One region of the Enterobacter cancerogenus genome, then DNA from elsewhere that is predicted to be linked to it. Evidence: riboswitches for the same ligand, from Rfam matches in the RefSeq annotation. Region 1 holds a riboswitch; each other region holds the start of a gene.
The links. A riboswitch is a leader RNA that binds a small molecule or an ion and turns the genes downstream of it on or off. The one in region 1 is predicted to bind thiamine pyrophosphate.
Positions count from the first base shown of each region.

Region 2: linked by a shared signal. The riboswitch ahead of thiC (phosphomethylpyrimidine synthase ThiC) and the one ahead of thiM (hydroxyethylthiazole kinase) in region 1 are both predicted to bind thiamine pyrophosphate.
Region 3: linked by a shared signal. The riboswitch ahead of thiB (thiamine ABC transporter substrate binding subunit) and the one ahead of thiM (hydroxyethylthiazole kinase) in region 1 are both predicted to bind thiamine pyrophosphate.

Region 1 covers NZ_CP077290.1:4,401,830-4,409,776, forward strand. Annotated here, with positions in the region: gene I6L58_RS20800 (diaminobutyrate--2-oxoglutarate transaminase) at 1-582, opposite strand, end outside; gene I6L58_RS20805 (hypothetical protein) at 896-1,333, opposite strand; gene I6L58_RS20810 (hypothetical protein) at 1,343-1,567, opposite strand; TPP riboswitch at 2,101-2,198, shown strand; gene thiM (hydroxyethylthiazole kinase) at 2,234-3,004, shown strand; gene thiD (bifunctional hydroxymethylpyrimidine kinase/phosphomethylpyrimidine kinase) at 3,001-3,801, shown strand; gene I6L58_RS20825 (GntR family transcriptional regulator) at 3,844-4,590, shown strand; gene I6L58_RS20830 (PfkB family carbohydrate kinase) at 4,564-5,517, opposite strand; gene I6L58_RS20835 (ADP-ribosylglycohydrolase family protein) at 5,514-6,518, opposite strand; gene I6L58_RS20840 (nucleoside permease) at 6,515-7,792, opposite strand.
Region 2 covers NZ_CP077290.1:2,428,280-2,436,226, reverse strand. Annotated here, with positions in the region: gene I6L58_RS11465 (sensor domain-containing diguanylate cyclase) at 1-537, opposite strand, end outside; gene thiH (2-iminoacetate synthase ThiH) at 865-1,998, opposite strand; gene thiG (thiazole synthase) at 1,998-2,765, opposite strand; gene thiS (sulfur carrier protein ThiS) at 2,767-2,967, opposite strand; gene I6L58_RS11445 (HesA/MoeB/ThiF family protein) at 2,951-3,706, opposite strand; gene thiE (thiamine phosphate synthase) at 3,699-4,334, opposite strand; gene thiC (phosphomethylpyrimidine synthase ThiC) at 4,334-6,229, opposite strand; TPP riboswitch at 6,309-6,422, opposite strand; gene rsd (sigma D regulator) at 6,475-6,972, opposite strand; gene nudC (NAD(+) diphosphatase) at 7,068-7,841, shown strand; gene hemE (uroporphyrinogen decarboxylase) at 7,880-7,947, shown strand, end outside.
Region 3 covers NZ_CP077290.1:1,880,255-1,888,201, forward strand. Annotated here, with positions in the region: gene leuB (3-isopropylmalate dehydrogenase) at 1-515, shown strand, start outside; gene leuC (3-isopropylmalate dehydratase large subunit) at 518-1,918, shown strand; gene leuD (3-isopropylmalate dehydratase small subunit) at 1,929-2,534, shown strand; gene I6L58_RS08840 (Hok/Gef family protein) at 2,626-2,778, opposite strand; gene I6L58_RS08845 (sugar efflux transporter) at 2,995-4,173, opposite strand; gene sgrT (glucose uptake inhibitor SgrT) at 4,293-4,445, opposite strand; gene sgrR (HTH-type transcriptional regulator SgrR) at 4,534-6,189, shown strand; TPP riboswitch at 6,226-6,326, shown strand; gene thiB (thiamine ABC transporter substrate binding subunit) at 6,358-7,341, shown strand; gene thiP (thiamine/thiamine pyrophosphate ABC transporter permease ThiP) at 7,317-7,947, shown strand, end outside.

The DNA of each region.
Region 1 (7,947 bases):
CGGGCAGCGGTACTGATGCGGATAAGGCATGAACTGCACTTCCGGCATCATGCCGTCCACGGCTTCTTTCGGAGACAGGTTGCCGGTCACGGACAGCGCGCCGTGGGTCATGCCGTGGTAACCACCCGAGAAGCTGATGATCCCGCTACGGCCGGTGACTTTTTTCGCCAGCTTCAGCGCCGCTTCAACGGCGTCAGCACCGGACGGGCCGGTAAACTGCAGGCAGTATTCTTTGCCCTGACCTGGCAGCAGGGAGAGCAGGTATTCTGAAAACGCGTCTTTCAACGGCGTAGTCAGATCCAGGGTATGTAACGGCAAGCCGCTGGTAATGACATTTTGGATGCTTTTCAGCACATCAGGATGATTGTGACCAAGCGCAAGGGTGCCCGCGCCAGCTAAACAATCAAGGTATTCTTTATTATCTGCATCGGTGATCCACACGCCTTCTGCTTTAGTGATCGCTAAAGGCAGCTTGCGCGGATAACTGCGGACGTTAGATTCGAACTCGGCCTGACGGGCCAGATAGGTTTCGTTGCTTTTAGGGGCATCTGCGGTGTCAATACGGACTTTATCCGTCATCATATCTCTCCTACAACCGCGGCTTCGTTATGCGCCACGATTGAATAAATAGTTTTAAAAAATAGATGGGGCCTGAAAAAACGCCGCCAATATAGAGCCTTTTGACACGTGGCTCAATCGATAATTTGCTTACCGTTTTGTTACATGGCGAACAGGGCGGGTTTTATCGCAAATTTAACCCACGAAGCGGTGGTTTTTATTCAGGCAGAACAAGGGGTTTCACGTGTTCGATGAGGACTGCAAATGTACGTCAAAGAGTGTTACAAATCGTGCCTTTTTTTAAGGGATAAGGAGGCTTTACGCCTCCTTTAACCGGTTATTGTTGCATCACCTGTAAAACACCGTGCTCGCGACCGGTCGTTTTATTCCAGGACGCATCCGTTATACCGTTGTCATCAAGCACAATCGATATAACGTACCCCGCGCCGTGGATTTCATAGAAATGGGCATTCAGCCGCTTAACGGTCGCCTTTTTGCCATTGACCGTCGCGCTAAAAAAACCGTTTGAAATGGTGGCATTAAGCCCGTTTGCCGAGAAAGAAGCTTCCCGCATCGGGTCGTGAATTTGTGCTGCCTTATCGGGCTGCGCCGCGTTTTCCGCTTTGCTTTTGTTAATATCGCACGAGCCATCGCTGGCGCTTATTTCAGTACATCCCGAGTGTTCTAACTGAGCGCGATAGTGCGCGTTGATGGCGTAAGCTGGCGCGGTGGCGACGGAGAACAGCAATGCGATAAGGGCTAATTTCGTTTTCATATTCATGCCTTAAGGATGTTTCGTATGTTCAGGATGCGTCTCTGTCGCCCGGGCCGCGTTTGCATAAGCCGCGGAGAGGGACGCATTGGTAATGCTTTGCTGCCTTTGTTGCTCAGAGAGATAACAAGTATCGTAGCTCACCCCTTTCGCGGTGCAATTCGCGATCCGCTGTTCAGGCGAGACACATCCCGCAAGCATGGCCGTGCTTATGACTATCATCATCAACTTCTTCATGTTATTGCCTTATAACCTACACAGATAATAAGAAACGTACATCACGCCAATCCAGATCCCGAGAGTAATAAGCATCATGTAGAGGGCGGCAGAGAGAAATATATATTTAGACATGTTGGTGACTGTTTTCGTTATTATTGCTAACGAACTAAAGGTTAATATAATCGTGTATATACGAACCCGCGCATGGGGTTTCATAAAAGTGAAAAAGATAACTGGGGTGAACTATCCAGTAAGGTGACGTTTAAAACTTTGATTAAGATCACGTTAAGCACGAATTGCAACAGTGAGAGTGAGTATAAAATATTAATGTAAACATTAACTTATGTGTTTTTTATAGCGTTCTGAAGATAAGTCGTTGATTGCACATGCGTTAACTGGAGTAATGTTTTCAAGGTTATTATGAAGTGGTGCAATCGCACAGTTTCAGGTTATTATTTCGAATGAAACTCACTGTGTATTAAGTGAAAATGCCTCTCTTAAAAGTCAAAAAAACAGATTAAACAAAGGGCGCTAATTCGTTATACTGGTGTCTCTTTGACTCGGGGTGCCCTTCTTAAATGAAGGCTGAGAAATACCCGTATTACCTGATCTGGATAATGCCAGCGTAGGGAAGTCAGATGCCTTCCCGGTCATCGCTTCTTCACGCAAGGCAGGAGCGAAACCATGCAGCCTGACCTGCTCGATTTACACGTTTTACATCAATTCCGCACCCGTTCCCCGCTCACGCACTGTATGACCAACGACGTCGTGCAGACCTTTACAGCCAACGTGCTACTGGCGCTGGGCGCATCGCCCGCCATGGTGATTGAAGCGGAAGAGGCTGAACAGTTTGCTGCGCTTGCTGATGCACTGCTGATTAACGTCGGCACGCTCACTTCACCGCGCGCGCAGTCGATGCGCCGCGCCATTGAGCGCGCCGTGGCGGCAGGAAAGCCCTGGACGCTTGACCCGGTTGCCGTAGGCGCGCTGGCGTTCCGCAGCCGTTTTTGCCATCAAATCCTCACCCTTAGCCCCGCCGCCATTCGTGGCAATGCCTCGGAAATCCTCGCGCTGGCCGGGATGAGCGCGGGCGGACGCGGGGTGGACACCACCGATACCGCCGCCAGCGCGGTACCTGCTGCACAGGCACTGGCACGGCAAACCAATGCGATAGTGGTGGTGACGGGTGAGGTGGATTACATCACCGACGGACAGCGTACCCGCACGGTGGCCGGGGGCGATCCGCTGCTGACCCGGGTAGTGGGCACCGGCTGCGCGCTCTCGGCAGTGGTTGCGGCCAGCTGTTCGCTTCCCGGCGACAGGCTGGATAACGTCACGGCCGCCTGCGGATTTATGAAGCGTGCCGGCACGCTTGCCGCGTCGCAAAGCCGTGGTCCGGGCAGTTTTGCCAGCGCCTTCCTCGACGCGCTGTACACGCTGGAGGTGCAGGCATGAAACGCATCAACGCACTGACTATCGCAGGCACAGATCCGAGCGGCGGCGCGGGGATCCAGGCCGATTTGAAAACCTTCTCGGCGCTTGGGGCGTACGGCTGCTCCGTCATTACCGCGCTGGTGGCGCAAAACACGCGCGGCGTGCAGTCGGTCTATCGCATTGAGCCGGATTTTGTCGCGGCGCAGCTCGATTCCGTTTTCAGCGACGTGCGCATTGATACCACCAAAATCGGCATGCTGGCCGAGACCGATATCGTTGAAGCGGTGGCGGAACGGCTTAAGCGCTACCAGGTGCAAAACGTGGTGCTTGATACCGTGATGCTGGCCAAAAGCGGCGATCCGCTGCTTTCCGCGTCGGCCGTTGAGACGCTGCGTAAAAAGCTCCTGCCGCAGGTGGCGCTGATCACGCCGAATCTGCCGGAAGCCGCCGCGCTGCTGAACGCATGTCACGCGCAAAATGAGCGGGAGATGAAAGAGCAGGGGGCCGCGCTGCTGGCGATGGGCTGCGGTGCGGTGCTGATGAAAGGCGGACATCTGGATGATGCACAAAGCCCGGACTGGCTGTTCACGCGGGACGGCGCGCAACGTTTTACCGCTCCGCGCGTGCAGACCAAAAACACCCACGGGACGGGCTGCACGCTCTCTGCCGCGCTGGCGGCGCTGCGTCCGCGCCATACGAACTGGGCCGATACGGTGCAGGAGGCCAAAGTCTGGCTCTCACACGCGCTGGCAAAAGCCGATTCTCTGGAAGTGGGTCACGGTATTGGCCCTGTTCACCATTTTCATGCATGGTGGTAAGCCGTATACTGACAGAATACACCTCGCCTGAGAAAAACAGAGATGGAACAAGCGCATACCCGGTTGATCGCCCAACTCAATGAACGGATCGCCGCGCCCGATAATACGCCGCTGTACCTGAAATTTGCCGAAACGGTTAAAAACGCAGTACGCAGCGGCGTGCTGGCACACGGGAATATCCTGCCGGGCGAACGTGACCTGAGCCAGCTGACCGGGGTGTCACGCATCACCGTGCGTAAAGCGATGCAGGCGCTGGAGGAGGAGGGCGTGGTCACGCGCGCCCGCGGCTACGGCACACAAATCAACAATATCTTCGAATATTCGCTCAAGGAAGCGCGCGGGTTTTCTCAGCAGGTGGTGCTACGCGGCCAAAAGCCTAACACCCTGTGGGTCAACAAGCGGGTGGTGACCTGCCCGGAAGAGGTGGCTAACCATCTTTCCCTTCCGCCGGACAGCCAGGTTTTTTTGCTCAAACGCATCCGCTATGTGGATGACGATGCGGTGTCGATTGAGGAATCCTGGGTGCCGGTCGGGCTGATCCCCGATCCCGATGCCATCGGTGTTTCGCTGTACGACTATTTCCGCAGCCAGAATATCTACCCCCAGCGCACCCGCTCCCGCGTCAGCGCGCGGATGCCGGACGCTGAATTCCAGACCCACATTAAGATGGACGAAAAAATACCGGTGCTGGTGATCAAGCAAGTTGCGCTTGACCAACAGCACCGGCCGATTGAGTACAGTATTAGCTACTGTCGCAGCGATTTATACGTCTTTGTGTGCGAGGAGTAGCGCCTCGCGCGTGGGGGCACAGTCACCGCCGCGGTGGCTGACCACCCACGCGGCGACCGCATTTCCCAGCCGTACCGCATCCGCCAGACTCCAGCCCGCCGCCAGGCCGGCAAGCGTGCCGCCCGCGTGGCTGTCGCCCGCGCCAATGGTGTCCACCACCGTTGCTGAAAACGCTGGCACGTAGCCCGAGGCGTCGCCGTCGTACCAGGCCGCACCGTCTTTATCGTGCCGTACGATCAATGGCGCGGCGAAACGCTGCTGCCACTGCGCGCCGAGGGTGTCGACATGCATACCCGTTCGTTCAGCGGCAATATCCGCCTCCTGGCGATTAAGCGACACAATCGGTTTGCAGGCCATGATCCGCGCCATCAGCGCGTCGGGGATATCGGCAATGCGCGGGCCGAAGTCGATAAACGCGGTGACGTCCCGCAGCCCTTCCAGCCAGCGCGTCAGCCGTTCACCGCTCGGCGACGCCAGCTGATACCCGGACAACGAGACCAGGCTCCCTGGCGGCACGTTCAGCGCATCCAGCCAGCTCTGCTGCCACTGGTTTTCCACGCCGCTAAATGACATGAACGTGCGTTCGCCGTCGGGCTCGACCAGCGCCAGGCACCAGCCGTTATCGCCGGATTCGGCCTCGATGGCGCTGTGCAGATCCTGCTTCGCCATGGCGTTACGAATGATATCCGCCCACACGCCGTGCCCGACGGGCAGGGCATTTTGCGTCTCGATCCCAAGGCGTTTCAGGGCAATGGCGATGTTCAGCGCACAGCCGCCAATGTTTACCCCCTGCTGCTTTAGCTCGATATCACACCCGCGCCACGGCAGGGCGTAGGCATCGGCGATGACATCAATGACCGCCGCGCCCAGCACCGTTACCGGACGCGTGGCCCTAAGCGTGGCAAGGCTGTGGGCAAATGAACTCATACGCCCTCCCTTTGCTCCCGGTAGTGCAGCAGTTTTTCGCAGTAGTAGCCGAAATCAAGCTGGTTAATGGCGTCTAGCTCGACCTTAAGCGCCGGGTCAATCGCCTGCACCCCGTGAAGCGCGCCGCAGATTGCCGTTGCCATCGCACCGATGGTGTCCGTGTCACCGCCCAGATTGGCGCACAGGATCGCGCAGCGGTTCGGGTCGGTTCCGGCCAGTTCAACCATTGCGATAGCCGCAGGTACGGACTCAATGGTGCTGGTTCCCGCCCCGATAAGCTGATAAATCTGCTCGCTGGCGGACTCTGTCCCGTTTGCGTTGCGCACGGTTTTAAGCGCCAGCTCAATGCGGGCCGCAAGCGAAGCGCTAAAAGTGGTGGATTTCGCCTCCTGCGCCGCGCGGGCGATCCCCGGCAGGGCATCGACGATGTTCTGCCAGGACTCACCGTCGATGGCGCGCGTAATCGCCCAGGCAATCACGACCGCGCCGGCAACGGCCAGATCGGATTTATGCGTTGGGCTGGAGGCCAGCGCCACCTGCTCAACAAAATGCGCCAGACGCGTGGCGGGAAGCAGGCAGCCCAGCGGGGAAGCGCGCATCGCCGCACCGTTGGTGACGCCGTTGTTCTCCAGCTCGCTGACCGGCTTGCCGTCGCGGATGGCGTTAAGGGCAATTTTGGAGGTTGGCCCTAACACGTTCTTATTAAACGCGTCGAAGTCCAGCGCCCAGCGCAGAATATGCTTGCCGATAACGTCGGCGTTGATCTCCCCCTCGCACTCGATAATGGCGTCGGCCAGGCACAGCGCCATTGACGTATCGTCGGTGAATTCGGCGCGGTTGAAATAGCAGGCCGCATTATTTTCTGCCGGGCCGGGTAAGAAGTGGTCAATCCAGCCGAAGTGCGCTTTGACGCGCTTTCGTGGCCACAGCTCCGACGGCATGCCCATCGCATCCCCTAACGCCTGCCCGTAAAGAGCACCGAGAATACGTTCTCGTTTCATTTAACTTCCCCTCGTGTCAGCGCGGTATCGCCATCAACCACCTCAATTGCGGTGATCTCTTTATCCGATTCGCGGAAAAACAGCATAAACAGCACGGCGATCACGGCAATCATGATCCCGCCAAACGTCCACATTCCGGCCCAGTTGAAGGTCAAGCCATTCACCGGCTCTTTATATGCGAACATTTTTTCCATCATTACGCCGCCCAGGCGGTAACCCAGCAGGCTACCAAAGCCCTGACAGCACAGCGTAATCAGGCCCTGCGCCGCGGTGCGCATGTGCGCGGGCGCTTTTTTGTCCACGTAGATGTACGCGGTCACGTAATAGAAGTCGTAGCTCACCCCGTGCAGCAGAATGCCGAGGAACAGCAGGGCATAGGTGAAGTACTGTTCCGCGCCGCCGTAAACAAAGAAGCCATAACGGATGGCGGCGGTGATCAGGCCCAGTAACAAGACCTTCTTAATACCAAAGCGTTTGGTGAAGAACGGCAGGGCCAGCATAAAGAAGATTTCGGAGAACTGGCCGAGCGTCATCCAGCCGGTGGCGTTTTTCATACCCACTTCGGTGAGATAGCCGTTGGCGAAGATGTAGTAGAAGGCCAGCGGCATGGCGAACAGGAACGAACAGATAAAGAACACCAGGAAGTTTTTATCGCGCAGCAGGATCAGCGCGTCCAGCCCCAGCATCACTTTGACATCCAGCTTGCCGGTACTTTTCGGCGGGGTGTTTGGCAGGAATAGCGCGAACACGCCGAGCAGCGCGGAGCTGGCTGCGGTCATCAGCAGCGGAATATTGGTATCTGAAATATCGTTATAGCCCAGCATCTGCGGCAGGAAACCGCACGCCAGCCCGGAGGCGATCCAGCCGATGGTGCCCATCACGCGGATGCGCGGGAAATCGGCTTCGACATCATCCACGTTGGCAAAGGCGATGCTGTTGGTCAGCGCAATGGTCGGCATGTAGGTTAATGAGTAGGCCAGCAGCAGTGGGAAGAAGGTGCTGAACTGGGTTTGCTGTGCAGCGAAGTACATCAGCACCGCCCCGGCGAACATCAGCACTGCCAGCACTTTCTGGGCGGCAAAGAAACGGTCGGTCAGCGAGCCGACGAGGATCGGCGAGACGATCGCGGCGATGGCGGTACAGGCGTAAGACCAGCCAATTTCCCCCGCGGTAAAACCGCTTTTGCTGAGCCATAGCCACAGTGGCACAAACCATGCGCCCCAGATAAACCATTCAACAAACATCATGAATGACAGTTGGACTTTCGTTTTCATTGTTTAATCCTGCATGTCAGAGAGGGTACGCCTTTAACATACCATCTAATAATACCTTTTAAATACCTTTAAGGCGATTGTTTGATCGGTGTAACAAAATTGTTGTAACCGAAACGAGCCAGCAGATTGTGCTTAAAAAAGTTGCAGATGGTGGA
Region 2 (7,947 bases), 2.0 Mb from region 1:
CGGTGAAATGACCGGCCTGTAAACGGTGACCGTGGGATGGTCGGTGAAGTAGTCCCTGTACGGATGCGTGTAATTGCTGAAGGAGCTGGCCTCGGCCTGGGCGACAAACCACGGGCGGGTACGTGCATCAAACGTTTTGCTTTTATCGGTCGGCAGCACTTCTGGCGCACGCAGATAGTGCCCCTCTGTATCTGCAAGTGAGATCGACGATACGCTCGGCATCAGGTTCTGAAGGTGCATCAGTACCTGCAGCCCCTCTTCAGGATGGGTGCTTAGCGTCTCATTCAGCCGGTTATTGCGGGCGAAAAAGGTCGTGGCGGTACCCAGAATATGATCGTTTTCGCGCAGGATGGATTCGGTGTAGTTGACCGCAAGATTGTGGGTGAAATTACCATTGATCTTATGATACTCATCGAGGAAATCCTTGCGCTGTGTCAGCGTGATAAAGAGCGCAATCAGCACGAAGCTGAACAAGATCCCCGCAAAGCTGAGCATGATCGGCCGGGTAAACGAAAGTTTAGTGCTGTGAAGTGCCATGAGCTGTACATCAATCCCGATGGTGAACGCGTCGCGTAAATCGATATCCTCTCAGCATAGTCGCTGTCCGGATGCAGACAGCCAATTATAAGGAAATGCCTGGGCGGGGAGATGATTTATCTTAAGTGTGAATAAGAAAGTGCCTTTTATTTTCGCGGTGAATTGCGTTGGGTGAGAGGGCAGGGCGAAACGAGGAAGAAGCCTTTCGCCCTGGTCAGCGTCCGTTGCTGACCCGCTAAGCATAAAAAAACCGGGCATCGGTCGACAATCACCCGGTTATCATCTTTCGAGCCGCCTCGTAACCTTTCTTCGCGTTTACACCGGGTTTCAGCGTAATTGCGAAGCTCTTCCCAGCCAGCTGTCCCAGTCTTTCCAGACGGGCTGCAGCCCCTGAGCCTTCAGGGCGGCCGCGACCGCTTCCGGTCGTCGGCCATCATGCGGGGCGAACTGCTCCAGTTCAGGGCGTTCATCGGCATAGCCGCCCGGCTGCGTTTTAGAAAAGGCGCTGACGTTGTTTATCGCAAGCGGTATCACCCGATCGCGAAACGCCGGGGCCTCCCGGGTGGAGAGCGATAATTCCACTTCCGGGGCGAGCAGGCGAAACGCGCAGATGGTTTGCACCAGCTGGCGTTCATCCATGATCGACGCGGGCTCAATGCCGCCCGCGCAAGGGCGCAGCCGGGGAAACGAGATGGAGTAACGGCTCTGCCAGTAGTGCTGCTGGAGCCACAGCAGATGTTCCGCCACCATGTAGCAATCCACCCGCCAGCTGTCGGATAGCCCAATCAGTGCCCCAAGGCCGATTTTATCGATCCCGGCGCGTCCCAGCCTGTCCGGCGTCTCCAGCCGGAAGATAAAGTCCTGTTTCTTGCCTTTCAGGTGATGCCGGGCATACATCGCCTCGTGATAGGTTTCCTGATAAACCATCACGCCGTCCAGACCGAGGGTTTTTAGCTCCGCATACTCCTCCTGCGACAGCGGCTGAACCTCCATCTGCAGCGACGCAAACTCACGGCGAATGGCGGGAAGATGCTGGCGAAAGTAGTCCATTCCGACCTTGCTCTGATGCTCACCGGTGACCAGCAGCAGGTGCTCAAAACCCATCTCTCGTATGGCGGCGCATTCGCGGGCGATTTCATGCTCATCAAGCGTTTTACGCCTGATGCGGTTGCTCATTGAGAAGCCACAATAGGTACAGTCATTGGCGCACAGGTTGGAGAGGTACAGCGGCACGTAAAAACTCACCGTGTTGCCAAAGCGCTGACGGGTGAGCCGCTGCGCGCGCTGCGCCATCGGCTCCAGATACCCGCTGGCCGCCGGCGAGAGCAGGGCCATCATATCGTCGCGGGTCAGGTGGCGGGTAGCTAATGCCCGTTCGACGTCCGCCGCGGTTTTGCTGTTGATGCGCAGGGCAATATCATCCCAGTTAAGCTGCCGCCAGCGATCGGTAAAGGTCGGCATCATAACGCCTCCAGAAAACCGGTCAGCGGGCTGGTGGCCTGCGCCAGAACGCTGCGCGAACCGGGGCCAGACTGTCTTGCCAGCAGGCCAGCTTCGACCGCCAGGCGGAAGGCGCGAGCCATCGTAACCGGATCGTCGGCCACGGCGATGGCGGTATTGACCAGCACCGCATCGGCCCCCATTTCCAGCGCCTGGGCGGCATGGCTCGGCACGCCTATACCTGCGTCAACGATAACGGGGACGGTCGCCTGCTCAATGATGATCTCCAGCATCGCGCGGGTTTCCAGCCCCTGATTGGAGCCGATAGGCGCTCCCAGCGGCATCACGGCCGCGCAGCCAGCCTCTTCCAGACGTTTACACAGGACGGGGTCGGCTCCGCAGTAGGGCAGGACGGTAAAGCCCTGCTGAACGAGCTTTTCCGCCGCCTTTAGCGTTTCGATGGGATCGGGTAATAGCCAGCGAGCGTCCGGATGAATTTCCAGCTTCAGCCAGGGAGTGTCCAGGGCTTCACGCGCCAGCCGGGCGGCAAAGATGGCCTCCTCCGCCGTTTTCGCGCCGGAAGTATTAGGTAAGAGCGTTACGCCCGCGTCCAGCAAAGGCGCCAGAATGGCGTCGCTGTGATGGCGCAGATCCACGCGTTTCAACGCCAGCGTCACCAGTTGGCTACCGCTTTCCCGGATGGCATCCACCATCAGCTGCGGAGAGGCAAATTTCCCGGTTCCGGTAAACAGATGGGAATCAAAGGTTTTATCGGCAATACGTAACATCTCAGCCTCCCGCGATAACCTGAAACAGCAGGATCTGGTCGCCTTCGCTTACCTGCTGATGTTCCCACTGCTCGCGCGGCAGGATCTGTTGATTGAGCGCCAGCGCCGTTCCCGGCCTGAGCTGACGCAGCTTATCGAGCAGTGTGGCTACGGTCTGCCCCTCGTCACACTGCATTGGCTCATCGTTAAACAGGATGCGCATTGTGACCTCCGCATACCGGGCATTGGCCTGCGCGGTGGAGAGCCAGCTGACGCCAGCCGCCGGCGCGGGCGTCGAACAGCCGCAGCGTATTACGTTGCGTTTCCATACCGCAGAGCAGCGTGATTGCCTCCAGCGCCTGCAACGTTCCCATCACCCCGACCACGGGGCCGGTAATGCCTGCTGTGCGGCAGTTGCGCTCCGGCTCGGCGTCGTCCGGCCACAGGCAGCGGTAACAGCCCTGCGCCCACGGCGGCGTCAGGACCATCATCTGCCCGCCAAAACCGACGGCGCTGGCGGTGATAAGCGGCGTATTGTACGCGACGCAGGCGGCGTTAATCGCCTGGCGCGTCGCCATATTGTCAGTGCAGTCGAGCACGACGTCAGCCAGCGCAACCTCGCGTCGCAGGCTGTCACCGCTAAGGCGCGTCTGAAGCGCGATGAGTTCGATATCAGGGTTGAGCTGATGCAGCCGCTGGCGGGCAATATCTGCCTTAGGCTGGCCCACATCCGCCGTATTAAACAGGATCTGCCGCTGCAGATTGCTGATGTGAATATCATCGTCATCCGCCAGCACCAGCGTACCGATGCCTGCGCCCGCCAGATAAAGCGCGGCAGGCGAGCCTAATCCGCCCAGACCGACGATCAGCACCCGGCTTTCGAGCAGCTTTTGCTGACCGTCAACGGCGATATCCTCCAGCAGGATCTGGCGGCTGTAGCGCATAAAATCGCGATCATTCATCGCCTGCTCCTGCCAGCCGTAAGAGCTGAGCGGTGGCATCACGCCAGTCATTGGCCTGGGTGATGGCGCTGACGACGGCGATGCTGCCGACGCCGGTCTCCAGAACGGACGCCGCGCGTTCAAGGCTAATCCCGCCGATGGCGACCGTCGGATACTCTGCCAGGCGTTTAACGTGGTCTGCCAGCTGCGCCAGCCCCTGCGGTGCGGAAGGCATTTGCTTGGTTTGCGTCGGGAAAACGTGGCCGAGAGCGATATAAGAAGGACGGGCGGCCAGCGCCACGTCGATCTCCATATCGTCATGCGTCGATACGCCCAGGCGCAGCCCTGCGTCACGAATGGCGCTCAAATCGGTGGTTTCCAGATCTTCCTGACCAAGATGAACCCCGTAGGCCTGGTGTTTCACCGCCAGCTGCCAGTAGTCGTTGATAAACAGGCGGGCCTGGTAACGACGCCCCAGCGCAATGGCGGCAACCACATCGGCCTCGACCTCGTCATCGCGTTTATCTTTGATACGTAACTGGATCGTGCGCACGCCGGCCTCCAGCAGGCGCGCAATCCACTCGACGCTGTCCACGACCGGGTACAGCCCCAGCCGGAAGGGGACGGAGGGGAAATCAGGCTGGTACATTATGCCTCCTCTTTTCTGAGGTAAATTTCGCCGCCTCTGGCGCGGAAGTTCTCTGACATATCCGCCATCCCAACTTCAATTGCCTGCGCGGCGGCGTAGTCCCGCACTTCCTGGCTGATTTTCATTGAGCAGAATTTTGGGCCGCACATGGAGCAGAAGTGCGCCACCTTGCCGGACTCCTGGGGCAGGGTTTCATCGTGGTAGGCGCGGGCGGTGAACGGGTCGAGCGCGAGGTTGAACTGATCCTCCCAGCGGAATTCGAAGCGCGCCTTTGACATCGCGTTATCGCGGATCTGCGCCCCCGGGTGGCCTTTCGCCAGGTCTGCAGCGTGCGCGGCAATTTTGTAAGTGATAAGCCCCTGTTTCACATCCTCTTTGTTGGGCAAGCCAAGGTGCTCTTTCGGCGTGACGTAGCACAGCATCGCGCAGCCGAACCAGCCAATCATTGCCGCGCCAATACCGGAGGTGAAGTGGTCGTAACCCGGTGCGATATCGGTGGTCAGCGGCCCTAAGGTGTAGAACGGCGCTTCGTGGCAGTGCTCGAGCTCCTCGGTCATGTTGCGGCGGATCATCTGCATCGGCACGTGTCCCGGACCTTCAATCATCACCTGCACGTCATACTCCCAGGCGATTTTGGTCAGTTCGCCCAGCGTATGCAGTTCGGCAAACTGCGCTTCGTCGTTGGCATCGCGGATCGATCCCGGACGAAGGCCGTCGCCCAGCGAGAGCGAGACGTCATAGGCGGCGCAGATTTCGCAGATTTCGCGGAAGTGTTCATAGAGGAAGTTTTCCTGATGGTGGGACAGGCACCACTTCGCCATAATCGAACCGCCGCGCGAGACGATGCCGGTCAAGCGTTTGGCGGTCATCGGCACGTAGCGCAGCAGCACGCCAGCGTGGATGGTGAAGTAATCCACGCCCTGTTCGGCCTGCTCCAGAAGCGTGTCGCGGAAGGCTTCCCAGGTGAGGTTTTCCGCGATGCCGTTCACTTTCTCCAGCGCCTGATAGATGGGCACTGTGCCAATCGGCACCGGGCTGTTACGCAGGATCCACTCGCGGGTTTCGTGAATATAGCGGCCGGTTGAGAGATCCATCACCGTGTCCGCGCCCCAGCGCGTAGACCAGACCAGTTTCTCTACCTCTTCTTCGATGGACGAGGTGACAGCAGAGTTACCGATGTTGGCGTTAACCTTCACCAGGAAGTTGCGGCCAATGATCATCGGCTCTGATTCCGGGTGGTTGATGTTGGCCGGGATGATAGCCCGGCCCGCCGCCACTTCGTCACGCACGAATTCCGGCGTGATGTTTTCCGGCAGGCGAGCACCGAACCCTTCGCCCGGATGCTGGTGGCGTAACACCTCGCTGCGGATGCGCTCGCGCCCCATATTTTCACGGATGGCGATAAACTCCATCTCCGGGGTGACAATGCCCTGACGCGCGTAGTGCAGCTGCGTAACGCATTTGCCTGGCTTAGCACGCTTCGGCGTCAGCAGCCCGGTGAAACGCAACGCGTCCAGACCGTCGTCGGCCAGACGCGCGTTGGTATACGCCGAGCTGCGGACGGGCAATTCTTCGCTGTCGTTGCGCGCATCAATCCAGGCCTGGCGCAGCTTCGCCAGACCCTGCTGCACGTTGATCGCAACGGTCGGGTCGCCGTACGGGCCGGACGTGTCGTACACCGGCACGGCTTCGTTGTCTTCAAACTGTGGTGTCTCTTTGTTGCCGCCGATAAGCGTCGGGCTAAGCTGGATCTCGCGCATTGGGACGCGAATATCAGCCTGAGAGCCAGTGATGTAAATGCGTGTTGAGTTCGGGAAAGCGGTGCCTTCCAGGGTGTCGATGAAGCGTTGGGCGTGTTCGCGCTGTTCGCGACGGGTCAGTTTAGTTGCAGACATAGCTCATTCCAAAGGTGAAGGACATGGCTTGTCAGACGACGGATGAAGCAAGAGGGGATCGCCCGAAAGGCGATACAACAGCAGTTTGACTCTTGTTCCCTTCGCAGGTATTAGCCTGATCAGGTTCCGCGGATCCCGAATTAACGGTCTCAGCCCGCGTTTTTCCAAACGCTGGGCACTCCGACAAGAAAAACCCCCTCCGAAGAGGGGCGATAGATGTAAATTACTCGTTAACGATTAAGAACTCAAGCCGGCCGCGCGATGTTGTCTTCGTTGCTGGCTTTCAGGTCATTATCCAGCACGAGTACGATCAGCTTATCTTCCAGCGTGAATCGCTCCTCCAGCGCTTCACCGAGATCGGACAGCGCCTGCTGGAACTCGAGATAATTATCGTGATCGATCGCGTTCTCGAGCGTGGAGTCGTAGTACGCCATGATCCGCTGGGTGTTGGCTTCCAGCAGCGAACAGAGTTTGCTGGCGGCTAAATAGGGATTTGTGCCTTCCATTTCGCGGACAATGCGTTCATAAATATTGAAATGCCCGTCGGAAAGGTAGTCGACCAGGCTTTGACAAAAATCGTCCAGCGCTTTTTCATTCAGCCGCATGAAGGATTCTTTGCCAGGCTTAATACCGACCAGATTGTAATACGCCACGAGGAGATGCTTGCGGTCATGTAGCCAGCGATCCACCAGGTTGTTACTTCCTCCAACGCGCTCAGTCAGGCTTTCTAGCTGGTTTAACATGTTCGACTCCACAAGGTTTAGAATTGAATCTGCTTATCCAAAATGTAACCACAATGCTAACAACATGTCAGTGAAGCGAAGGTAGTGCAATAGATATGGATCGTATTATTGAAAAATCAGATCTGGGTTGGTGGATCGTCAGTCACGAACAAAAGTTATGGTTGCCCGCCGGGACACTGCCTTACGGAGCGGCGGAAACCTTCGATCTTGTCGGCTTGCCCGCGCTGAGGATCGGCGAATGGCAGGGCGACCCGGTATGGTTGATCCAGCAATCTCGTCGCCACGATATGGGATCGGTTCGTCAGGTGCTCGATCTTGACGCTGGCCTGTTCCAGCTGGCGGGCCGCGGCGTGCAACTGGCGGAGTTTTACCGCTCGCATAAATTCTGCGGCTATTGCGGCCATACCATGCACCCGAGCAAAACCGAGTCGGCGATGCTCTGTAGCCACTGCCGCGAACGTTACTATCCGCAAATTGCGCCGTGCATCATTGTGGCCATTCGTCGCGAGGATTCCATCCTGCTGGCGCAGCATACCCGCCATCGTAACGGCATTCATACCGTGCTGGCCGGGTTCGTCGAAGTTGGCGAAACGCTGGAGCAGGCGGTCGCGCGTGAAGTCATGGAGGAGAGCAGTATCAGGGTGAAAAACCTGCGCTATGTGACGTCTCAGCCGTGGCCCTTCCCGATGTCTTTAATGACGGCGTTTATGGCGGATTACGATAGCGGCGAGATCGTTATCGACCAAAAAGAGCTGCTGGAGGCGAACTGGTATCGCTATGACGATTTACCGCTGTTACCCCCGCCGGGGACGGTGGCGCGTCGGCTGATAGAAGATACCGTGGCAATGTGTCGGGCCGAGTATGAGTAGTGTTACACTGAGGCCATGACGCTTAAGGAACTGCAAAAATGACCGAACTGAAGAACGATCGTTATCTGCGTGCGCTGCTGCGCCAGCCCGTTGATGTCACCCCGGT
Region 3 (7,947 bases), 2.3 Mb from region 1:
TCGATAAAGCGAACGTACTGCAATCCTCAATTTTGTGGCGCGAAATCGTCAGCGACGTTGCCAGACAGTACCCGGACGTTGAGCTGTCGCATATGTACATTGATAACGCGACGATGCAGTTGATTAAAGATCCGTCCCAGTTTGACGTACTGCTCTGCTCCAACCTGTTCGGCGACATTTTGTCGGACGAGTGCGCGATGATCACCGGCTCCATGGGGATGCTGCCTTCCGCCAGCCTCAACGAAGAGGGCTTTGGCCTGTACGAACCGGCGGGCGGCTCTGCTCCGGATATCGCGGGTAAAAACATTGCCAACCCGATTGCGCAGATCCTGTCGCTGGCTCTGCTGTTGCGCTACAGCCTTGATGCAGGCGAAGCCGCGACGGCCATTGAAAACGCCATCAACCGCGCGTTAGAAGAAGGCATCCGTACCGGCGATTTGGCGCGCGGCACGGCGGCAGTCAGTACCGATGAAATGGGCGACATCATTGCCCGCTATGTTGCTGAAGGGGTGTAATCATGGCGAAGACGTTATATGAAAAGTTGTTTGATGCCCATGTCGTTTATGAGGCGCCTGACGAAACCCCACTGCTGTACATTGACCGTCACCTGGTACACGAAGTGACCTCTCCACAGGCATTTGACGGCCTGAGGGCGCACAAGCGCCCGGTACGTCAGCCGGGCAAGACTTTTGCCACGATGGATCACAACGTCTCCACCCAGACTAAAGACATCAACGCCTCAGGCGAGATGGCGCGGATCCAGATGCAGGAGCTGATTAAGAACTGCAACGAGTTTGGCGTGGAGCTGTACGACCTGAATCACCCTTATCAGGGCATCGTCCATGTGATGGGGCCTGAGCAGGGCATTACCTTGCCGGGGATGACCATCGTCTGCGGCGACTCCCATACCGCCACCCACGGCGCGTTCGGCGCACTGGCGTTCGGGATTGGGACCTCTGAAGTTGAACACGTGCTGGCGACCCAGACCCTGAAGCAGGGCCGCGCCAAAACCATGAAGATTGAGGTGAAGGGCAAAGCCGCTCCGGGCATCACCGCGAAAGACATCGTTCTGGCCATTATCGGTAAAACCGGTAGCGCGGGCGGCACCGGCCACGTTGTCGAGTTCTGCGGCGAAGCCATTCAGGCCCTGAGCATGGAAGGTCGTATGACCCTGTGCAACATGGCGATTGAGATGGGGGCGAAAGCGGGTCTGGTTGCGCCAGACGAAACTACTTTTGACTACGTGAAAGGCCGCCTGCACGCCCCCAAAGATCGCGATTATGCCGATGCGGTGGAATACTGGAAAACCCTGAAAACCGATGACGGCGCGGTCTTCGACACCGTGGTCACCCTGCAGGCGGAAGAGATTGCCCCGCAGGTGACCTGGGGAACCAATCCCGGCCAGGTGATCTCCGTTAACGATAATGTGCCGGATCCGGCCTCTTTTGCCGACCCGGTAGAGCGTGCCAGCGCGGAAAAAGCGTTGGCCTATATGGGGCTGAAACCTGGGGTTCCGCTGACCGATGTCGCGATCGACAAAGTGTTTATTGGTTCCTGCACCAACTCACGTATCGAAGATTTGCGCGCCGCAGCCGACATTGCCAAAGGCCGCAAAGTGGCACCCGGCGTGCAGGCGCTGGTCGTGCCTGGCTCCGGCCCGGTGAAGGCGCAGGCGGAAGCCGAAGGTCTGGATAAGATCTTTATCGACGCGGGCTTTGAGTGGCGTCTGCCCGGCTGCTCCATGTGTCTGGCCATGAACAACGACCGTTTGAATCCGGGCGAGCGCTGCGCCTCCACCAGCAACCGTAACTTTGAAGGCCGTCAGGGCCGCGGCGGGCGTACCCATCTGGTCAGCCCGGCAATGGCCGCTGCGGCAGCCGTCACCGGCCATTTCGCCGACATTCGCAGCCTGAAATAAGGAGACAATCATGGCAGAGAAATTTACCCAACATACGGGCCGGGTTGTCCCTCTGGATGCCGCCAACGTTGATACCGACGCGATCATTCCCAAGCAGTTTTTGCAGAAAGTGACCCGGACCGGTTTTGGTGCGCACCTGTTCAATGACTGGCGGTTCCTTGACGATAAAGGTGAAGTTCCGAACCCGGAGTTCGTTCTGAACTTTCCTGAATTCGACGGCGCCTCGATTCTGCTGGCACGTGAAAACTTTGGCTGCGGTTCCTCACGTGAACACGCGCCGTGGGCGCTGACCGACTACGGCTTTAAGGTGGTTATCGCCCCGAGTTTCGCGGACATTTTCTATGGCAACAGCTTTAACAACCAGCTGCTGCCGGTGACGCTGAGCGATGAACAGGTCGATGAGTTATTCGCGCTGGTGCAGGCGACTCCGGGCATGTCGTTTGAAGTAGATCTGGAAGCGGAAGTGGTCAAAGCCGGCGATAAAACCTACAGCTTCAGCATTGACGCGTTCCGTCGTCACTGCATGCTGAACGGGCTGGACAGCATCGGCTTAACGCTGCAGCACGAAGCCGCCATTTCCGAATACGAGAAAAAACAGCCTGCGTTTATGGGCTAAAGGCAATGGCCCGCAGAATGCGGGCCATTGATAAGGGTGCGTTGAGGCTCAACCACTCTGGAGAGGCGGGGACACTTCCCCGCCAATACCGCTAACGTTTTGCTTCGTAAGCCAACACTGCCGCCAGCTCTGTTTTCTCCTGTCTGAAATGCAATTCACATAGCGAATCGCGCACCATCCAGGTGAAGATCAACAGCGTCGTACAGATCAAAAACAAACCTAACAGCAGAGCACGTTTTGGCATTCCAGCCTCCTTATTGCTTTTCGGCAACGAAGAGACTAACCTCGCAATGTTGGTTGTGAAGTTGGTCTCCCCATCAGTTTTTTGATGTGGGACTCTCCACTGTTTGCCTCTTGCGAAAGCCTGAGGCAAACAGCCTCAAGCACCCGCCACGCACTCTATTCCCCTTCTCAGCCTCTGTCAGAAAGTCATTTCATTTCGTGAAGCCGCCTTCCAGAATCAGACGTCTTTTACCCGGCACGTCAACACCAGCGTCACGACCGAAATGGCCGCAATTACCCAGTACACCACAGCGTGCCCGTAGCTTTGCGACAACGCGCCCTGAATAACCCCTGCCAGTATCACGCCCGTTGAAATACTGTTGGTAAACAGCGTCGTGGCCGACCCGGCGCGGCCCGGCATCAGGTCCTGGAACCAGAGCATCCCTATCCCGGCAACGATCCCGATAAACACGGCGTTGAACAGCTGCAGTGCCAGCAGCGCGTCACGCGAGTGAAAGAGGATCAGCCCAAGGTAGAACAGCACCCCAGCCGCCACGGCGACAATCATCATCCGGCGTTTTCCAAAGCGCTTCACGTAATACCCGGCCAGGATCATCGCCGGGATTTCCAGCCCGGCGGCCGTTCCCATCAGGATCCCCGCAAGCCTGTCAGGCAGGCCCAGATCGCTGCTTACCCACAGCGGCATGTCGATGATGTACATGGTGTTACAGGTCCACATCAGGGTGGAGGCAATGAACAGCATGCGCACGTTCTTATCCTGCCAGCCGCTTACCTGGGTGATCGGTTTATCCGTTATCTGTTCAACCCGTGCGACCGAGGGCAGCGCGAAGGCGATCAGCGCAAGGCTGATCACAAAAATCCCGGCGGCGATGGAAAACATGACGGTAAAACCGTAATTCAGCGCCAGCATGAACGCCAGCGGCGGGCCGATGACCCACGCCAGAGAGAGCTGCGCACGCATCACCGAACTGAACATCACCACTTCGCGCGCCGAGTTATCGGCATATTCGCGAGCTAGCGCAAACAGTTGTGGCATGGCGGTATTAGCCAACGAAGCCAGCAGCACGCCGCAGGTAATGAGCGTCAGGTAGTGACGGTTGAAGGCAAACAGCAAGGCATTCCCCACCGCCATGGCGCAGCAGAACAGGATGAGCCGGCGGCGATCGCCCTGGTTGTCCGATCGTTTTGCCAGCCACAGGCTCACCAGGATCCCGGCGATGGCGTTAACGGTATAAAACAGGCCGACCCAAAACGGCTGCGCGCCCACTTCGCGGCTGAGGAACAGGCTCAGCGTCGGAGCCTGTAGCGCCCCAGCAACGCCCATCATAAAGGCGACCAGCATAAAAGCGGCGTACACGCCGTTCAGGCGTCGCCCCATTGTCATCAACCAGAGCATGCACAAATCCTTATGAAAGCAAAACGAATTGGGCGAAATAGTAAACGAAAAAAGCCAGCAAAAACATTTTGCTGGCGGGTGATTAGCACCAATACTCAGTCACACATGATCGAGGCGAGTTAGCGAGAAGAGGTCGATTTCGTAACGTCCCACTGCATCAGTTCTTCAAGCATTTTCAGCCGTTGCTCTGCACACTGGCGGGCCAGCCAGGACACACCCTGTGTCGCTAAAAAATACTGTTGATAAAACTGACGTGCGGTAGACCTCTTCATAATTTACCTCCTCGCTTCATCAGGGAGAATTATTGGCTTAATATAGGGATAAATAAATTGCTGATTTTTTGTCAGGAGTTCCCCTTTTATGCCGTCCGGTCGTCTGCAACAACAATTCATTCGCCTCTGGCAGTGCTGCGAGGGCCAGTCGCAGGAGACCACGCTTAACGAGCTGGCTGATTTGCTTAACTGTTCCCGACGCCATATGCGCACGCTGCTCAACACCATGCAGCAGCAGGGCTGGCTAAACTGGGAAGCAGAAGCCGGACGCGGCAAGCGCTCGCGTCTGACCTTTCTCTATACCGGCCTCGCCTTGCAGCAGCAGCGGGCGGAGGATCTGCTGGAGCAGGACAGAATCGATCAGCTGGTGCAACTGGTCGGTGACAAGGCGGCGGTGCGCCAGATGCTGGTCTCGCATCTCGGGCGGAGCTTCCGCCAGGGCCGTCACATTCTGCGGGTGCTGTACTACCGTCCGATGAAAAATCTGTTACCGGGAAGCGCCTTACGCCGCTCGGAAACGCACATGGCGCGGCAGATTTTCAGCGGCCTGACGCGCATAAATGAGGAAAACGGGGAACTCGAAGCCGATATTGCGCACCACTGGCAACAGCTTTCTCCGCGCCACTGGCGCTTCTTTTTACGTCCCGGCATCCATTTCCATCACGGTCGCGAGCTGGAGATGAGCGACGTTATTGCCTCGTTAGAACGCGCCCGCAAGCTGCCGCTCTATTCGCATATCACCCGTCTTCATTCACCGACGGCCTGGACGCTGGATATTGAACTGTCGCAGCCGGATCAATGGCTCCCCTGGCTGCTGGGCTATGTGCCATCGATGATTTTGCCCGCCGAATGGGAATCACTGAACAACTTTGCCAGCCTGCCAATCGGCACCGGCCCGTACGCCGTTTCCCGCAATAACAGTAACCAGCTCAAGATCCGCGCCTTTGATGACTACTTTGGCTACCGGGCGTTAATCGACGAGGTGAACGTCTGGGTACTGCCGGATATCACTGAAGAGCTGAGCGTGGGGCTGACGCTGGAAGGCCCGATGACCGGGGAAAAAGCCGTGGAGAGTCGCCTCGAAGAGGGCTGCTACTATCTGCTGTTCGACAGCCGCACCCACCGCGGTGCAAACCTGGAGGTTCGCCAGTGGATCAGCCACGTTCTTGCCCCCGCGAACCTGATTTATCACGCGGAAGAGCAGTACCAGTCGTGGTGGTTCCCGGCGTATGGGCTGCTTCCCCGCTGGCACCACGCGCGCCCGGTGCACGCTGAAAAGCCTGCCGGGCTGGAGTCCATCACCCTGACATTCTATCGCGAGCACGTCGAGCACCGGTTTATCGCCAGAATCATGCACCGGCTGCTCGCCGCCGTGGGGGTGACGCTGGAGATCAAAGAGGTCGATTATGACGAATGGCATCGCGGCGAGGTGGTCAGCGACATCTGGCTGAACAGCGCTAACTTCACGCTGCCGCTTGATTTCTCGCTCTTCTCGCATCTTTATGAAGTGCCGCTGATCCAGCACTGTATCAACCGGGACTGGCAGCAGGACGCCGCCCAGTGGCGGGCGGGCGAAATGAATCTGGCCGTCTGGTGCCAGCAGCTGATGGCGGAGCAGGCAATCGTTCCGCTGATCCACCACTGGCTGATGATTCAGGGGCAACGCAGTATGCGCGGCCTGCGGATGAATACCCTCGGCTGGTTTGATTTTAAATCCGCCTGGTTTGCGCCGCCGGAACCATAACGCTTTCGAAATATTCACCAAATCATTACAATGCTGTCGTTCTCAACGGGGTGCTGCATCACTGATGTGCGCTGAGATAATACCCGTCGAACCTGATCCGGATAACGCCGGCGAAGGGATTTGAGGCTGTCGCTCAAAATCCTTTGCCACTCAACTTTGAGGTGCAAAGTGTTAAAAAAAGTTCTTCCCCTGCTGGCGCTGTTTGCGCTGCCTGCGTTTGCTAAGCCCGTTCTGACGGTCTACACCTACGACTCCTTCTCTGCCGACTGGGGCCCAGGCCCGGTGGTGAAAAAAGCCTTTGAAGCCGACTGCGGCTGCGAGCTGAAATTCGTGGCGCTGGAAGACGGCGTCTCGCTGCTGAACCGTCTGCGTATGGAAGGTAAAAACAGCAAAGCCGACGTCGTGCTGGGCCTCGATAACAACCTGCTGGATGCGGCCACGCAAACGAAGCTCTTTGCCAAAAGCGGCGTCGCGGCAGAGGCCGTTAACGTGCCGGGCGGCTGGAAAAACGACACCTTCGTGCCGTTCGACTACGGCTACTTCGCGTTTGTATATGACAAAAACAAGCTCAAGAATCCGCCAAAAAGCCTGAAGGAGCTGGTTGAAAGCGACCAGAAATGGCGCGTGATTTATGAAGATCCGCGCACCAGCACCCCCGGGCTTGGCCTGCTGCTGTGGATGCAAAAAGTCTACGGCGATAAAGCGCCTGACGCGTGGCAGAAACTGGCCGCCAAAACCGTTACCGTGACCAAGGGCTGGAGCGAGGCTTACGGCCTGTTCCTGAAAGGGGAAAGCGATCTGGTGCTGAGCTACACCACCTCTCCGGCCTACCACATTATCAGCGAGAAGAAAGATAACTACGCCGCCGCCGATTTTGCCGAAGGCCATTATCTGCAGGTGGAAGTCGCCGCGCGTACCGCCGCGAGCAAACAGCCGGAGCTGGCTGAGAAGTTCCTGAAATTTATGATCTCCCCTGCGTTCCAGAATGCCATTCCGACGGGCAACTGGATGTACCCGGTTATCGACGTGACGCTGCCCGCTGGCTTTGACACCTTGACCAAACCGCAAACCGCGCTGGAATTTACACCGCAGCAGGTTGCCGCAGAGCGCGGTACATGGGTAAGTGAATGGCAACGCGCCGTCAGCCGCTGATCCCTGGCTGGTTACTCCCCGGGCTACTCGCCGCCATGCTGATGGTGACGGTCAGCCTGGGTGCCTTTCTTGCGCTGTGGCTGAACGCGCCCGAGGGCGACCTGCTCGCGCTCTGGCATGACAGCTATCTCTGGCACGTCGTCCGCTTCTCCTTCTGGCAGGCGTTTCTCTCGTCGATGCTCTCGGTGGTGCCGGCCATTTTCCTGGCTCGCGCGCTCTATCGCCGACGTTTCCCCGGCAGACAGGCGCTGCTGCGCCTGTGCGCCATGACGTTGATTCTGCCCGTGCTGGTGGCAGTGTTCGGGATCCTGAGCGTCTATGGCCGCCAGGGCTGGCTCTCCTCGCTGTCTGGTCTGCTAGGCCTGGAGTGGACCTTCTCCCCTTACGGGCTGCAGGGCATTCTGCTGGCGCACATCTTTTTTAATATGCCGATGGCAACCCGGCTCTTTTTACAGGCGCTGGAGGCCATTCCGGGCGAGCAGCGGCAGATTGCCGCCCAGCTCGGGATGCGAGGCTGGTCGTTCTTCCGCTTCGTGGAGTGGCCGTGGCTGCGCCGCCAGATCCCGCCCGTTGCCGCGCTTATCTTTATGCTCTGCTTCGCCAGCT